One region of the Bacillus sp. UNCCL81 genome, then DNA from elsewhere that is predicted to be linked to it. Evidence: a T-box and tRNA genes for the amino acid it is inferred to sense, from the RefSeq annotation. Region 1 holds a T-box; the other holds one or more tRNA genes.
The links. A T-box is a leader RNA that pairs with one kind of tRNA and senses whether it is charged. The one in region 1 lies ahead of lysS (lysine--tRNA ligase), so its partner is inferred to be a tRNA-Lys.

Region 1 (9,024 bases):
TAAAATAAAAATAGCCCACTGAAGTGAGCTCTTAATGAGTGCATTTGTTGTCTAATCAATTTATTTCCATCAATTAAAGTAATATTTGTGTATGCGAGGACATCTTTTGTAAACCAGCTGAAGTGATGAAGTAACCACGTTTAATACGAAAGGCGCTCATTGCTTAGGTCGTGCAGTAGGCTATAGATTGATCTTTGCTACTCAATACCCTACAGGTGATACACTACCAAGACCACAGTAAAGCCAACCGCTATTTATTAATATTGATATTAAGTGAAGATGTTTTATCTCTCCTTTAAATCTAATGTTCGCTCTTTAACCAAGCTATAATACCTACTAAAACCATTAGTGCCATACAAATCCAACCCGACATTTCAACAACATGCATTGTATCTAAGTAGTCTAATACCTTATTTTTCATCAACATTCCTCCTCTTTTAGCTAAGTTATAGAATACGTTACCGTTTTTAACAATCAATAATTTAAGGTCTGAATTCATCGGATTAACTAATGAAAACTCAACATCTCATCCTAGTCGTGTAGTAAAATTTCTTAAATACTCTCTAATTATATTGAAATTTTAATTCTATAACTGTAGAGAAAATGTGAAAACTTTATATTCCTTTATTGGTAATCCTTGACTACGGGTCTATATAAATCAACGAATGTAATTGGTAGGTTATAACTTAGTCGAAATGTATGTCGATGAGATGAGTGGAACTAACATGATCATGCAATTTCACCCTTAGTACCAGGGTTATTGATGTAATTGATTCACTGAGGGATAAAGAGGTTTTTATCTACTATCAGAATGTGGGTCTTAATACTTAAGGTACAATAGAATGATGTTACAGATGTTACTCAACTTTTTTTGAAAATGAATCTTTAGACAGAAGTAATAAGATTAAATTTGAGCTGCGTGTCAAAGCAGCAGAGGGTAAATTACACTTATCAAATAGATTATACGGTTATTCATTTTCTACTGAAACTAAGGAAATAACTATAGTTCAATCTGAATCAATGTGGTAAAGAGAGTATTCGATTTATACGTAAATCATGGATAGCTAATACATTAAATAATGAATTGATACCTAATATAAGTGGGAAACGCTGGTGGCTAATGGTATTATAGATATGTTGTGTCAAATTAAATATACTGGTAACGCTTTTCTACTAATGTCTAGTAAGGGAGACGTAACCAAAGAACAAGGTTCAAGGAAAATTAAGGATATTAGAATCTTTTGTTAAACCGTTTTGTGAAAGTGAGTTACATAAAATACATAACAATAGGAAAAACGATTTAATTAAAATGATTGGTTACTCTATTAGTCTACTAGAGGACAAGTTAAATCGTATAGATGTAAATAAAAAGGCTTTACGAACTCGTATAACGGAGATAAAGACGAATGTGAATTCTTCCAACAGCTTATAGAATAGTCAGAACAGGTTAAGAAGGCTTCTCAAGGAAAATTGAACAACTTGAAGATGAACGCAGTAAACTTGAAAATGATTTACATTCATATGATGTTGCTTTTTTTACGTTCATCGTTAGTAAAACCGAAACCTAAACGTAAATTGGAGAAAAAATATGAAATTAATTTCTTGGAATGTAAACGGTATAAGAGCATGTGTGCAAAAAGGATTTTTAGATTATTTTCATGAACAAAAAGCGGATCTATTTTGTATACAAGAAACGAAGTGCCAAGAAGATCAAATAACGTTGGAATTAGACGGTTATTATCAATATTGGCATTCTGCAGTAAGAAAGGGTTATTCTGGTACTGCAATTTTTACGAAACATAAACCATTAAATGTAAGCTTTGGATTTAACGGTAAAGAAGAGGATCAAGAAGGAAGAGTATTAACATTAGAATTCGAGAAATTTTATATGGTAAATGTTTATACGCCCAATTCTCAGCGAGATTTAGCTAGATTACCAATAAGATTAAAATGGGAAGATGATTTTAAAAACTATTTAAATAAGCTCGATGAACATAAACCAGTCATCTTATGTGGGGACTTAAATGTCGCACATAATGAGATCGATTTAGCAAATCCAAAATCAAATCGTACGAATTCTGGCTTTACGGAAGAAGAACGTGGTAAAATGACAGCTTTATTAGAAAGTGGCTTTACTGACAGCTTCCGATTTTTAAATCCAACTAAAGAAGGTTCATATAGTTGGTGGTCTTATATGGCAAAAGTCCGTGAACGAAATATTGGATGGCGTATTGATTATTTTATTATTTCAAATAGACTTCAAAACGAACTAATAAATTCAGAAATACACTCTCACATAATGGGAAGTGATCATTGTCCCGTTGTTTTAACATTAGAAGACTCGATTATTTAAAAATAGACACAAAGATTTGAATTTCAGACTGATTGCAAGCGTTTGGCGGGCAGTCCGAAAGCTCTAAGGTTTTAGAGCTTTCTTTTTTTATATAGGCATTTAGTAAGTCAACTTGAAGTAATTGTGCGTAAACTAAAGTTAGGACAAATTATATAATTGTTTTGTAAACCTACCTAAAAGTAGAAAAGGATGTGGATTCCTATGAGTATGAAATGGTTAGAATGGGCACAGAGGATCCAAGCAATTTCTCAAGCAGGATTGACCTTTACGAAAGATGTTTTTGATAAAGAAAGATATGAAGAACTAAGACACATAAGTGCTGATATTTTAAATCATTATTCAGAATTACAAATTGAAGAAATCGAGGGATTGTTTCGTAATGAACGGGGGTATCCCACACCAAAGCTTGATGTTAGAGGTGTTGTTTTTAAAAATGGAAAGATATTATTAGTAAAAGAAAAGCTAGAAAATAAATGGTCTTTACCGGGTGGTTTTTGTGACGTTGGATTGTCAGCTTCAGAAAATGTAATAAAAGAAGTTTTTGAAGAATCAGGCTACAAAGTTGAAGTGAAGAAACTACTAGCAGTTTTAGACATGACAAAGCACGACCATCCACCTCATTCATATCACTACTACAAATTATTTATACAATGTGAAATTGTTGGTGGTAATCCATCAATTGGAACAGAAACAAGTGATATTGATTTCTTTGATAAAGAACATTTACCAGAACTTTCTTTTAATCGAAATACTACTTCTCAATTGGAATTAATGTTTGAATATTATCAAAATCCTAATAAAGAAGCTTGTTTTGATTAAAGATCATTTTAAAAATAGATATAATGTTAAATAAAACATTTTAGAGTTGCTATCGCAGCTCGATTTTGTTTTAAAGGGGCATTGAAAGGAGAAATGATTTGAAAACAAATTTAATGAACTATGTCACATTCGAAAATGAATTAAAAAAAGAACGCATTTCTACGTGTCTAATTTATCAAAATGGAGAAATTAAATATAATTTTTATAAAAATTTAAAAAGCGAAACAAAACTATTCAAAATTAATTCAGTTACGAAAAGTGTTTTATCGATGTTAATAGGGATTGTAATTGATAAAGGATTTATAGAAAGTGTTAATGTACCAATTTCTAAATTTTTTCCAAATATTGAAACGAAAAAACGAGACATTACGATCGAAAATTTGCTCACAATGACACCTGGATATGATTGGCAAGAGTGGGGAGAATGGGGTGGGCGTCCATTCCCAATGATTAATAGTAAAGACTGGATCGAATATGTACTAGAAAAAGAAATGGTTAATAAGCCAGGTGAAAAAATGATTTATGATTCGGGAGCATCTCAAGTATTAAGTGCAATTATTCAGATGGTAACGAATGAAAAACTATCTACTTTTGCAAAACGAATGTTATTTGATCCGTTAGGCATAAATGAGTTTATTTGGCATGAAGATTCAAAAGGAATTAATATCGGTGGATTTGGTTTAAGTTTAACAACAGAGGATCTACTAAAGCTTGGGATTTTAATGATGCAAAAAGGAAAATGGAATCATAAACAAATTATTTCAAGTGAGTGGATTGAAAAATCAACAAAAGCGAAGTATCATACATATCCACATGTTGGCTCATATGCCTATCATTGGTGGGTGCTTGAAAATAATCTATTAAAGGATCTTGATTCATCGATTTATTTTGCCATGGGTTATGGAGGTCAATTCATCATTATTTCACCAAAAAATCAATTCGTAGCTATTTTTACAAGTGCAAAATATATCAATACTTTTACCCCATTAAAAATCATTCAAAAATATTATCCTTTTATATTAACAAATGAATAGAGCCAAAAAAGAGAGGAAAGGTGGATACTTAGTCTAAGAATTCATTATCCAAAATGACGGCTACTTTTTCATTTAATCCTTTTAAAATACCCTTTAAACAGTAATTTCTATTTGCTTCTAAATTTTGTATGATTTTTTTATTTGAGAATAGGAATTTACTTGAAAAATGTCGAATTAAGTAATAAGTAAATATAAATAACAACTTGATAATAGCTCCAAGAAGGGATGAAGATTGATGTTTTTGGTGACAGAAGACTTCAAAACGTTTATTAGGAAATATCCAATCACAACAATTATGGTTGGTTTATGTACTATATTAGCGATCATTACGACATTTTTAGGTGGGTATACGATTGAAAATATCATCATTTTAGGTGGTTATGAGCACGAATTAGTAAAACAAGGTGAAATATGGAGACTTTTTACTTATGCATTTATGCATGGAAGCTACGCTCATTTTTTTATGAATATGACCTTTATGATTATTTTAGGTAGACCATTAGAAAGAGCATTAGGTTCAGTTAAATTTTTATTATTTTATTTAGTATCGGTTATCCTTACAGGACTTATTATTAATTTTAACTATACGCCTAATACAGTCGAGACAGGGGCATCCGGTGTAGGCTATGCTTTTTTAGGAATGTATTTATTTATTACCTTATTTAGAAAAAAGATGCTTTTTTCAGATGATCGGAAGTTTGTCATAACATTTTTAGGGATTGGTTTACTATCTTCATTAATTATCCCGTCGACAAGTTTAACTGGTCACTTGGCAGGTATGATTATTGGTTTTATAATCACTCCTTTATTATTAAAAAAAGGTGCAAGATTTCAAAACTCTGTTAATGTTTAAAATACATAGATGAAAAAACAATTATGTTTTTACTTTAAAAGAAACCTAGTTCGGAATGGACTAGGTTTCTTTTGTTGAGTTTTTATTTTGTTAGAGTGCTCATTCTTAATTTAAAAATCATATTGATCTATAATCCTGTCTGCAGTTTGACGGTTTCTACATAATTTGTAGAGATCATTAAAAAACCGTTCAACTTCATTAGGAGTACTCGGAATGGGTATTTCTACTTCAAGTGAACCAAATGCTTGTTTGAAATAAGCTTTTCGTTCAGCGTTTTTACCATCTCGTTTCAATGGATTATATTTCCAAATTAAAGAAAATTGTCCATCTTGCTCACGAATTTCTCTTATTTCTGCTGCAGTTGTAGATTTATTTTCAACATAGATGACTAAATAAAAATTTTCATTTCGATGCCAGTCGATTAAAAGTAAATAATAGCTTTCTTCTTCGACCTTTCTTAAATGAAAGGCTGAAACAATTGGTTTACCGTTTGTCCATTGTTGAAAATTTTGTAATGTATTGAAAGTTGTTGGTATTTCTTCAATATTAAATAAAGAATTATTCGAAACCATCCAATTTTTAATTTGATTTGAAATATTGATTGCAAATTCTTTTTTCATCTTCTACCTCAACTGTTAATTAAGTCCTTTTCATTATCATAACATCAAAATCAGCTTAATAAAATTCTTCTTGTAATAATCTACCATCTATAAGTTAAAGTCCAAATACTCATATTATTAATGATGATTTAACTAAGGAGGATTTTATAATGGCAAGAGGTAAAAGCTTTAATCATAAGAAAAAAGGTCATGAACCTACACATCCAAAAGGATCACTAGTTGCACCAGAAGACCGTAAACATGAAGATCGAGAAGAAGATTATATTGTGACAGAAGAAGCATTTAAAAATCGTATTCAATAAAAATTGATAAAGAAATGGGACTCGGATTTTATAAATCTGAGTCCATTTTTATTTTAATTACCTCATTTTAACTTTCGTTTAAGTTTAATAAATTGATTAGCTGATTTTTATTCACTACTTGAAACAACAATGGTATTGGTGGCCCACTTGTTCTATTTAAAACAAGCTGATAGATCATTTTGAAAAAAGTTTTTTGATTTGCTTTCATGATTTTTTTATCGTCATGATAACAAATCGAATATAATTCTTTCATTAATTCAGTTTGATCTTGGGGCTCGTTATTTAATAGATAGTCACATAAATTTTTTAACCAAAATTGCTGTTCTTCAGATAAAGAGTTATAAAATTCAATAGCTTGCTTTTCATTTATCATTATATTTTTATGTGGATTGTATTTTTTAATCCAATATTCAGCCTTATGACTAATTTTCTCTATTTCAATTGATGAGTAAGTTTCTTCATTATTAGCCATTATGTTTTTTAATAGATCTACATTGTAATTAACGAGAGGTAGGATACTAGCAATATGATTAAACTTTGGATATTTTTTATCAATTTTCCCGATATGTGCAAATTCGACCGATTGGCAAATATCTAAATCGTGTAAAGAGTGATCAATATAATTTGATTGATAGCGTTCAAATTCTGAATAATTTTTAATCACATCTTCATCTAGACCAATATTAAATGCTGCTATTGGTTTATATTTAGCAAACATAAAGAGAATCACTTCGGGTAAATAGACTTGCAATAACTCACCTGGAGTTATTAAATTACCAGAAGAGCTAGACATTTTTTGATTTTGTCCTTTTATTCCAATAAACTCATAAGGTGTATAATGAGGTGCATCATAGTCAAATATGGCTTTGGCAATTTCTTTTGAAACATTGTAACTACCGGTTTCAGATGAATGATCTCTTCCACCAGGTTCAAATACAACGTCTTCTTTCATCCACCTCATAGCCCAATCAATTTTCCAGTTTAATTTAATATTGTTTGCAACTTCTACAGATAATTGATTCGAAAATCCACAACGACATGTATACTCAAGAACTTTGCTCTCATCATTATATTTTGTAATTGAAGAATCATCTTTTTCGCAATTTTCACAGTACAGCGTAATTGGGTAAAAATTATTTCGTTCTTGTTCATTTGGTACACTTGTTTTGAACTTCATTAAAATATCATAAATTTCTTTTCTTTTTTCAATAGCATGTATAATGTCAACATTGTATCTACCGGATTTGTATTCTTTACTTTGATAGATAAACTCAACCTCAATTCCTAGTTCAGATAAGGAATTTTCAAATTCCTTTTCAAAGTGTTCAGCGAATGTTGAGTGAGAGCCAGATGGGTCAGGGATATTTGAATAAGCTTTCCCTATAAAATCATGATATGTTGGATCAAGATTATTAGGGACCTTCCTAAATCGATCAAAATCATCCCAAGAAAAGATAAATCTTGTTTTCTTACCTAAATTATTTAAAGCTTTCACAACAAAATAAGTTGTAATGATCTCACGAAAATTTCCGATATGAACCGACCCTGATGGGCTTATGCCAGATGCACAAACATAAGTTTCTTTATTTGGATATTTTTCTATTAATTCATTTGCGATTTTATATGCCCAATGCATGTTTTCACCTCAAAAATTATTTGTATTTAACCTTCTAATTGAAAATAAAAAAACTCCCACCCCCAAGATTTATCATCTTGAGGACGAGAGTTTGTTAACTTCGTGGTACCACCCCAGTTTATTGTTATGTTACCATACCAACCTTATTTAGGTACGGCACGAATGCTTATACCCTATCTCTATAACGGGAGAACCCGGCGTACCATCCCTAAAGTGAACTTTAGTTCCATACGAAGCTCCAAGTCTTTTTTCATAAAGTTTATTATTACTCCTTTTTCAGCAACCAGGAGCTCTCTGTAAATAATTTTATCTTTACTACTTTTCTCTTCATAGCTTTTAAATGTCGAAATATTAATTGTTATTATATTAATCAAAACAATATTAATTGTCAATTAAATTTAAAGTTGAATAAACTAATTTAATTACTGTTTGAATGGAGGTGCCAAATTGAGGGATTTAGTTGATGATTTACCTCTAATCGGTGCGTATTTTTTATTATTAGGTACATCAACGGCTGCTGTTGGTGTATCAAGTAAAAAAATCGTAAGTGAAAACTTTGGAAGAAGTTTATTCGCTAAAGGGAATGCAATTGAAGCATTTGGCAACTCCATACAAGCAATTGGAAGAGAAAAATTATATAAGAGAGTAAAAAATGAAAATGATAATGAAAAAGAAAAAGAATTTGAACTAACAATGATGATTGGTGCTTGGATTCAAGCAATCGGAAACGGTACAAATACATTTGCAACAAATTTAGAAATTGAAGGTTTGGAAAGGGAAGGTCACAAATTAAATGCACTTGGAAGCGTCATTCAATCAATAGGTGCTCAAATAGAAACAACTGGAGCACTGATCGAGGGGACGCAACTAGATAAAATTGAGGCTTATGGAAATCAATTAATCGGTTTAGGTGCTTTAATTGATGGTATTGGTAATGCTGCATTACTACGTGATAAAATTATTTTAGGAGATGATTTATTACTTGTCGGTAGTTGGGTTCAAGTGTTTGGAGCCATTTTAATAATTTATGCACTTCGCAATAAAAGAAGCGAATATGAAAAAGAACAGTTAGACTATCGATATGGTTATTATCCAAATAAACAGTTCGAATGGTAAAATAATAATTTTTTGTGAAGAATACGAAAAAAAGAAGGTATCTATTCGTTAATAGCAAATATTATTATTAAAATTATATTAAAACATTTTATTTTTCTGTAAAAGCATTTTGTGAGAAAATAGAATTTATCGGTTTAAATAGAATAAACCAATTTTTTGAAACAGAGGTATGATTAGATGAATTTAAAAATAATTACGGATAGTGCGGCTGATTTACCAAAGGAGATCATTGAACAATATAATATTGATGTCATTCCACTACGAGTTTATTCAGAAGATGAAAAAGAATAT
Region 2 (9,024 bases), on a different contig from region 1:
GGTTCAAATGAATTGAAAGAACAGTTAAAAACGATTAATTTAAAAGAAGTATCAGAGCAACTAGATATTGGTGAAATTACGTTAAAAGATATTTTTGCATCATTAATGCAACCTGAAAGAGATTTACGAGATGAATTAGCAGCACCAATCCTTCGCCAAGATGTTCTTCAAATTGAAGACCTAAAAATAGGGATGGAACTTGAAGGAACAGTAAGAAACGTAGTCGATTTTGGTGCGTTTGTTGATATTGGATTAAAGAACGATGGCCTTGTTCATATTTCTAGAATGAGTAGTAAATTTATTAAGCACCCACTTGATGTTGTATCGGTAGGTCAAGTAGTAAAAGTATGGATTGCTGAAGTAGACCAAAAGAAACAAAGAGTAGGTTTATCTATGCTACCAATTGAATCGAAAGAAATCGTCAAAGCTTAATTTTTTGATAATAAAACCAACATTGATTCAATAATTTAATTTGATAACGGTTTTTTTCATAAAATGCTTTTTGAATTTGAGTTTTAAGCCAACTAGGCATTACCATGATGAAAACCTCCAACTTAAAAATCTTCGCCCATCTTTTTTGAGGATGGGCGATGAAATAAATGAGTGAGGGGTAACCTTCCGATACATTGTATAAAAAGGATAACTGTATTGTTCATTTTGATAGTAAAAATTACGCCGTTGTAGAGAGATTTACTAAGAGCAGCCCATTTAGCATAAATCGTACTAATAAGATCTTTTGAAATTCTCATTTGTAAGTTTAATGTATGCGCATACCCAAGAATTTGTGAGTTGTTCAGTTAGAATAAAGAGAAAAAAAGGATGGAGATTCATAAATGGATAATGAGGAGATACAAAAACTGGTTGAAGAACTATCAATCACTTATTTCGATCGACCATTTCTCCACCAAGCTTCTTTTAATACTAGATTGAGGACAACTGGTGGTAGGTATTTATTAAAAACAAGCAATATCGAATTAAATAAGTTTTATTATGAAGAACACGGAATTGAAGAGTTAAAAGGGATCATATTACACGAGCTCTGTCATTATCATCTTCATATTATGAAGAAAGGCTATAAACACGAAGATAGAGATTTTAAAGAGCTATTAAAAAAGGTAGGTGCTCCTAGGTATTGCAAACCACTAAATTCAATAAAAAAAAGAACGCATTCATATAAGTATAAATATAGATGTTCAGGGTGTGGGCAAGCTTTCTTAAGAAAAAGAAAAGTGGACATAAACCGCTATGTATGTGGATTATGCAAAAGTCCATTAAAACTATATAAATAGTGTTGACATCTAATATGCATTTAGTTTATATTAATACTTGTCATCATGTTTCAGCACCTGATGAAAAGATTAGTATTTTTCCGCAGTAGCTCAGTGGTAGAGCACTCGGCTGTTAACCGAGTGGTCGTAGGTTCGAACCCTACCTGCGGAGCCATTATTATAGAGAAGTACCCAAGTGGCTCAAGGGGCGCCCCTGCTAAGGGTGTAGATCGTTTACGCGGTGCGAGGGTTCGAATCCCTTCTTCTCTGCCATATTTTTTTTTGGCCCGTTGGTCAAGCGGTTAAGACACCGCCCTTTCACGGCGGTAACACGGGTTCGAGTCCCGTACGGGTCACCATTTTATCCTGGAGGATTAGCTCAGCTGGGAGAGCACCTGCCTTACAAGCAGGGGGTCGGCGGTTCGAGCCCGTCATCCTCCACCATTAACTTCATATGGTCCCGTGGTGTAGCGGTTAACATGCCTGCCTGTCACGCAGGAGATCGCCGGTTCGATCCCGGTCGGGACCGCCACTAATTACTACAAATTGTAGTATTTTTTTCTTTATTTGGAGAAAATTAGTAAGAGTGGATGGTTGGAGTTGGATTGAATGTCGGATTGTTTTTTATCTTGAGGAGTAATTCGAGAGGTAGAAGCAATACAAATTCTACGGTGTGGGTTCATGTAGGATATTCGTATCTTTTATAAAGATGAGTGTCGAAATGTCGGATTGTTTTTATCTTGAGGAGATTATTCGAGAGGTAGAGGCATTACAACATAAAAAAAATCCTGCGGTGTGGGTTCATGTAGTTAATTCGAGGGAGTTAGTTCATGATGCTAAATCAATGGGCTATAGCCAAGCGGTAAGGCAACGGATTTTGATTCCGTCATGCCCTGGTTCGAATCCAGGTAGCCCAGCCATTTTGTTTTTTTGTAAGATAGAGTATATTTGTATTTTTTTAGGATGTCGGATTGTTTTTTATCTTGAGAGGTTGATTCAAGAGGTAAAAGCTCATGAAGATTACTCGTATTCTATAAAAAGATGTATACCGAAATGTCGGATTGTTTTTATCTTGAGGAGTAGATTCGAGGGGTTAAAACAATACAACATAAAAAAATCCTGCGGTGCAGGTTCATGTAGCATACTCGTGGAAGTAGAGCATGCAGTTAAATCAATGGGCTATAGCCAAGCGGTAAGGCAACGGATTTTGATTCCGTCATGCCCTGGTTCGAATCCAGGTAGCCCAGCCATTTTAGTTTTTTATAAATATGTTTAAGGTAAGGGGATTGGCTTTTATCTTAGACGCGATCGTGTAAACAGTAAGTTGGTTTAAAAATATATGGTTTTTAGTTATAATTGTAATATCTTATATTATGAAAGTGTAATTGCTCTCTGGGGCAAGAACGTCTTTTAGAAACAGGCTATATTTTATAAACTTTGTTATTACGAGCCATTAGCTCAGTAGGTAGAGCATCTGACTTTTAATCAGAGGGTCGAAGGTTCGAATCCTTCATGGCTCACTTTTGTTTATTCGCGGTCGTGGCGGAATGGCAGACGCGCTAGGTTGAGGGCCTAGTGGAGGTTTCTCCGTGGAGGTTCAAGTCCTCTCGGCCGCATCAAATTATATAATAAGTAATAAGGCTTCTACGTAATGTAGAGGCCTTTTTTGTGTTTAAAAATTGTTTGAATTTTATAGGTTAAGTTGAAGTAAGGTACTAAACTTTAGAAGTATTGGTAAACCGTTTCTTAAAATCATTGTTTGATTGGAATCTGGACTTTGTAGGTTTTAAAAATGAATATTAAAAATTTTTAAAATTTATTGTATTTTATGTTATTCTTGATTATAATACAAAGCATAACAAATAAAACAACTTTGAAAGAAAGGAGGTAATTAATGAAAGTAGCAGGGATGAATATTACATTCAAGCATTATCCTATCCAATATTTTTTTGATTGTATGGACCAATTAGGCATCAGTAGCATTGAATTATGGGCTGGTGAACCTCACCTCTATGTTTATAGAAACTTGCTTTGCAATTTGAGAGAGATAAAGAAAGAAATTAAGGCTAGAAGTATGGAAATAGTCTGCTATACTCCAGAACAATGCATTTATCCATACAACCTTGCTGCTTCAGATTCAAATTGGCGAAAAAAGAGTATTGATTATTTTATTGAAAATATTCACTCTGCGGTGGAGTTGGATACTGATAAGATGCTAATTACTTCAGGGATTGGCGATTTCTCCCTAACAAAAGAAGAATCATGGAAATATGTAAGTGAATCAATATATCAAATTACAAAGGTGGCAGAGCACGAGGGGATCACACTTGCACTAGAACCTTTAACAAGATTTGAATCTAATTTAATTATTAATACACAGGGATTAAAGAGAATGGTTGATGAAATAAAATTCCCTTCCTTAAAAGGGATGATTGATACCGTTGCTATGAACTTGGCGGGTGAAACACCAGATGATTTTTTCTTATTGCTTCCTGAGTTATGTCATTTCCATTTAATAGATGGTGATAGCAAGACAGATTCTCATCTTGCTTTAGATGATGGTAATTTACATTGGAGGGAATATGTGAAAAGCGTGCAAAAGCACCAATACGATGGGGCATTCACTCTTGAAATAATGGGGTCAACTTACTATCAAAATCCACTAGATGCTGTTAAAAAATCCTTAGTTAAACTAAATGAATTAGGAATTGTATAATCTAAAAATTTGGAGGAGCCTTTATGAGTAATACTACGCTTACAAGAAAGCTCGGATTTTGGTCGGCATTAGCAATTGCTGTTGGTACGACTGTAGGATCAGGTATCTTTGTCTCGTCTGGTGATGTAGCAAAAGCAGCGGGAACCCCTTCTATTTCTATTTTAGCTTGGATTATTGGTGGTATTATTGCTATTCCGCAAGTGATGGTTCTTGCTGAGTTGTCGACTGCTTATCCTGAAAATGGAAGCGGTTACGTCTATTTGAATAAAGCAGGCTGGAGACCTTTAGCCTTTTTATATGGATGGGCAACATTTTGGGCGCTTGATCCACCTTCAATTTCAATTATGGCTCTAGCAGTCGTTTCATACTTGGCAAGCTTTTTCCCGTTTTTCTCTGGAGTTGCTGGCAAGTTGTTAGGGGTTGCGATAATTTTAATAATTACTTCAATTCATTATCGAAGTGTAAAAGAGGGCGGGCTTTTTCAAGTAATTATTACCGCTGTGAAAATCATTCCGTTCATTATCGTTATTGTTCTAGGTTTAATGTATATGCACCCGGGGAACTTCTCCTATACGGCTCATGGAGAAGTGGTAAAAACAAGTCTAATCGGTGGTGTCTCTGCTACAACATGGGCTTATACCGGTATGGCCGCTATTTGTTTTATGGCAGGTGAATTTAAAAATCCCGGAAAAACGCTACCTCGTGCCTTGATTAGTTCTGTCTTTATTGTATTAATTTTGTATACTTTGCTTGCAGTCTGTGTAATTGGGTTAATGCCTTTTAGTAAATTGATGAGTTCTAGTGCAGCTGTTTCTGATGCGGTTAAGTATATACCAGGCCTATCTCATATTGCTTCTTCGTTTGTTGCGATTACTGCAATTATCGTTATTTTAGGCTCACTAAGTTCATGTATCATGTTTCAGCCTAGGTTAGAATACGCGATGGCGAAGGACGGGCTGTTTTTCCAGCGTTTTGGTCGTGTCCATCCAAAGTATGAAACTCCAAGTTTTTCAATTATTGTTCAAGTTACCTATGCATGTATTCTAGTTTTTGCAACTAATTTAACGACTTTACTAGGCTATTTTACATTAATTCAATTAGTGATTAATATTTTGGATTTTGTAGCAGTTTATAAATGCCGTAAGCGTGAGGACTATAACCCGATTTACAGGATGCCAATGTGGAGACTAACGACGATTTTAGCAATTCTTGGAGCTTCTTGGCTTGCTTGGGGTACGTTTACTTGGGCTCCATGGCAAGGGATGGTAGCAGCATTCATTGTCATCGCTACCGGACTACCTGTTTACTTTTACTGGGAAAAACGGTACGGTCCGAATAAGAAAAATGACGGTAATCTAGTAACAAAGAAGAATTCAATTATCTCAGGAAGCTAGTGAACTTTTGCTAGCTTCTTAATTTTTTGAAAAAGCAATTGCTTTATTTGTTATATTTAATTATAATACAAGGCATAACAAATATGTTTTAGGGGGATCTAACCATGTTAAAATTTGATGAAGCGTTATTTTTAAAACTTGTAGAAAAAGAAGGACTTGCATTTAGAAGTAAAATTGAGGATATCGTAGATTCAATCTGTCAAAAAGGTTACAGCAATCTTTTCCTGATTGGTGCTGGCGGAACGATTGCAATGATGTATCCTTATAAATATATTTTAGAATCAAACTCTACAATCAATGTACATGCCGAAATCGCAGCCGAGTTTATGGTCATGAACAATAAGCACTTTTCAAAGGATTCCGTATGTATTTTCACCTCAGTTTCAGGGACAACACAAGAAACTGTAGCGGCGGCAGAGTTTTGTAAAGAAAGAGGGGCTACTACAATTGCTTTAGTAGCGGAACCAAATACTCCATTAACGCAAGTAGTAGATTACTGTATTACAACCGGCTCGGAAAAACATTCGTTTGATACATTCTTTATGCTGTTGTACATCGTAGTATTTCGCTTCATGTATAATAACAATGAATTTCAGCAATATGAACAGTTCACAAAAGAAGTTTCCTTGTTGCCACAAGCTATTTTAGCTGCTGTAAAAGACTTTGATAATAAGGCTGAGGAATTTGCTATTAAACATAAGGATACAGATTATCATATGATGGTGGGTTCAGGTAACTTATGGGGTAACACTTATTCATATGCAATGTGCATTTTGGAGGAAATGCAATGGATTCACACAAAATCCATCCATGCAGCGGAGTTTTTCCATGGTACGCTTGAGCTAGTAGTTGAAGATACTAGTGTTATTTTACTGAAAGGTGAAGATGAAACAAGACCATTGATGGATCGAGTAGAAAGGTTTGCGGAAAAAATTACGAATCAATTAACTGTTATTGATACAAAGGACTTTGAATTGCTAGGTATTAGTGAGGAATTTAGAAAACACTTTTCTGTCAGTGTTAACTGGGCAGTTTTAAGTCGAATTAGTGTTTACCTTGAAAGGGAAAGAAATCACTCATTAGACCTAAGAAGATACTACCGTAAAGTAGAATATTAAAAAAATTAGTGGGCACTACATAGTAGTGCTCGTTTCTTAGATTAAAAAGAAGGTTGGGATTAGATGAGAATTGTTACAGTCGGCGATAACTGTATGGATGTCTATCTTGCAAACGAGAAAGTGTATCCTGGAGGAAATCCGGTAAATGTTGCTGTCTACTTAAAAGAGCTTGGGGCAGACTCTTCGTATATAGGTTGGGTTGGAAGTGATTCCTTTGGTGAACAAATGATTAAATCGATTCAAAGTAAGGGGGTCGATACATCATTTATTTCTAAAAAGATAGGAAAAACAGCAGTTACCCATGTAGAATTGGTTAATAATGACCGCCATTTTGGAGATTACGATGAAGGGGTAATGGCCCAGTTCACATTAACTGGTGAAGAACAGGAGTTTATTCAAACCCATCAACTTGTCCACGCTGGTATATGGGGACATGTTGAGGAGTATTATCCACTTTTTAAACAAAAAGGATTGCTTACTGCATTTGATTTTTCAGACCAGTTAGAGCACGATTTAGTAAAGACGCTACCTTGTTATGTGGACTATTCCTTTTTTTCTTATAAAAAGGATGATGAGTTTATCAGGGGATTTTTAAAGGATGTAAAAACACAAGGATCCAAGGTTGCCGTTGCCACGCTTGGAGAAAATGGATCTCTAGCTTTCGATGGGAAACATTTTTATCAATTTGGTGTATTGGAAGATAACGTTGTAGATACGATGGGAGCAGGAGATTCTTTCATAGCTGGATATATTTATGGTACTTTACAGGGCTTTTCGATCGAACAGTGTTTGGAATTGGGAACTAAAACGGCTGCAAAAACAATTGGCTATTTCGGTGCATGGTGACGATAACTAGTCGGCAGTGTATAATAATGTTGAAAAACATTGACGGATAGGATGAAAATTATGAACCTAAATTCTTCAACCCCACAACCTCTCTATATGCAGATTAGGCAAATGCTACAGAATGATATTCAACAAGGGAAATATAAACCAGATCAACAGATTCCCACAGAAGCTGAGCTTTGTGAAATGTATAATGTCAGTCGAATCACTATTCGAAAGGCCATTGAGGAATTAGTGAAGGATGGTACATTAACACGCATACCACGTAGGGGCACGTTTGTAGCTTCAAATAAGTTTAATAATGAACTGTTATCTGTAAGCGGATTCTCAGAGTTTAGTCACCAACTAGGAATGATTCCAAATTCCCGAATCCTTAGAAGTGAAGTCATCCCGGCATCAAAGGATGTTGCAGAACATCTTAAAGTTGAAGAGGGAAGTCGAGTACTTGAGCTTGAGCGACTTATGTATGTGAATGAACGTCCACTTTTTTATGATATTGCACATTATTCACTAACTCGTTTTCCTGATTTGGAAAAGAAAATTGCAACAGACGAATCTACATATAAAGTACTCTCAAAGGACTATAATACAGAAATCCTAAGCAACGATAAAATTATCGACGTAATAGGAGCGACAAAAGTATATGCCAATTACCTTGAATGCGATATAGGAGCCAATCTTTTTAAAATCCTAAAAATTGCCTACGATTCAAATGAGGAACCTGTCCACCTTTCAACGTTTATGTGTGAAACAAGTAAAGTAACCTTAACCGTTCATCGTACAAAATAGAGTTAACTCTATTTTATATGAATTACATATTTTAATAAAAAAACTCACTTTTGATTTTATTCAAAAGTGAGTTTTTTTATTAATAATTTGCAGGATTTACCTGGATAGCTTTAAAGTTTTGATTATTATCTGAGTAATGCCACCATTCTTTAGAATAGCCTACAAAACCTACTTGTCTCATTGCCTTATCCATAATATGATAACTCTTTTCCTGTACACTGCTTCGTTTATAGCTTCGAGATGCTCGTGAAGAAAAATCATCGAAATTAGATTGCATTTGTACTTCTTTTCCATCTAAAGTACATAGTGTTATATCCACCGTTGCACCAAGTTGGTGTCCACGGATATTTTTAGGATCAGGTTTAGCTACATAATCCGAATTAGGATATGCGTTCCAAAGTGTTTGTTGTGCAGATAAAGGTCGGTAAGCATCCCATACTTTAATTATATATCCTTGTTTTTTAAGTATTGCGTTTGCTTTTGCTAATTTTTTTGCTGTACTTGTCCTAAGTATTGCTTGACTAAAATTATAAATACGTTTGCCAGTGAAGTTATTAGTTGTGTTATATTTCAAATCAACAATAATACTTTTATCTAATGATTTAACGTTATTGAACTCCGCTATCACATATTTTCCATTTATAAATCCTATTGTCTTTTTAAACTTAATTTTATACCATCCATTGGAGTGTTTATTAATAACCGTTAAAAGTTGGCCTTTTTTAACTGAACCGATCAACTTATATGATGTACTAGGCCCACCACGGACATTCAATTTATTTGCAGTTACAGTATAAACTTTATTTGCTGCATAGGTAGATGTTGGATTTGTAAAGAAACTTATCGATAGAAATGAAAGAGTGGAAAAAAATACAAATATCTTCTTAATAATT

Region 2: it has a tRNA-Lys gene. The T-box ahead of lysS (lysine--tRNA ligase) is inferred to sense a tRNA for this amino acid. The anticodon was not compared.

The regions. Positions count from the first base shown of each region.
Region 1 covers NZ_FOMF01000002.1:354,145-363,168, forward strand. Annotated here, with positions in the region: gene BM319_RS01890 (exodeoxyribonuclease III) at 1,589-2,353, shown strand; gene BM319_RS01895 (NUDIX hydrolase) at 2,555-3,172, shown strand; gene BM319_RS01900 (serine hydrolase domain-containing protein) at 3,271-4,206, shown strand; gene BM319_RS01905 (rhomboid family intramembrane serine protease) at 4,442-5,059, shown strand; gene BM319_RS01910 (hypothetical protein) at 5,170-5,679, opposite strand; gene BM319_RS24500 (hypothetical protein) at 5,829-5,981, shown strand; gene lysS (lysine--tRNA ligase) at 6,049-7,617, opposite strand; T-box leader at 7,694-7,957, opposite strand; gene BM319_RS01920 (DUF6944 family repetitive protein) at 8,065-8,733, shown strand; gene BM319_RS01925 (DegV family protein) at 8,911-9,024, shown strand, end outside.
Region 2 covers NZ_FOMF01000016.1:48,982-58,005, forward strand. Annotated here, with positions in the region: gene BM319_RS22450 (Tex family protein) at 1-432, shown strand, start outside; gene cmpA (cortex morphogenetic protein CmpA) at 422-532, opposite strand; gene BM319_RS22460 (SprT family protein) at 834-1,289, shown strand; tRNA gene BM319_RS22465 (tRNA-Asn) at 1,369-1,443, shown strand; tRNA gene BM319_RS22470 (tRNA-Ser) at 1,451-1,541, shown strand; tRNA gene BM319_RS22475 (tRNA-Glu) at 1,553-1,627, shown strand; tRNA gene BM319_RS22480 (tRNA-Val) at 1,637-1,712, shown strand; tRNA gene BM319_RS22485 (tRNA-Asp) at 1,725-1,800, shown strand; tRNA gene BM319_RS22490 (tRNA-Gln) at 2,114-2,188, shown strand; tRNA gene BM319_RS22495 (tRNA-Gln) at 2,444-2,518, shown strand; tRNA gene BM319_RS22500 (tRNA-Lys) at 2,716-2,788, shown strand; tRNA gene BM319_RS22505 (tRNA-Leu) at 2,802-2,884, shown strand; gene BM319_RS22510 (TIM barrel protein) at 3,163-3,984, shown strand; gene BM319_RS22515 (amino acid permease) at 4,008-5,378, shown strand; gene BM319_RS22520 (SIS domain-containing protein) at 5,483-6,496, shown strand; gene frlD (fructoselysine 6-kinase) at 6,560-7,342, shown strand; gene BM319_RS22530 (GntR family transcriptional regulator) at 7,403-8,131, shown strand; gene BM319_RS22535 (M15 family metallopeptidase) at 8,211-9,024, opposite strand, start outside.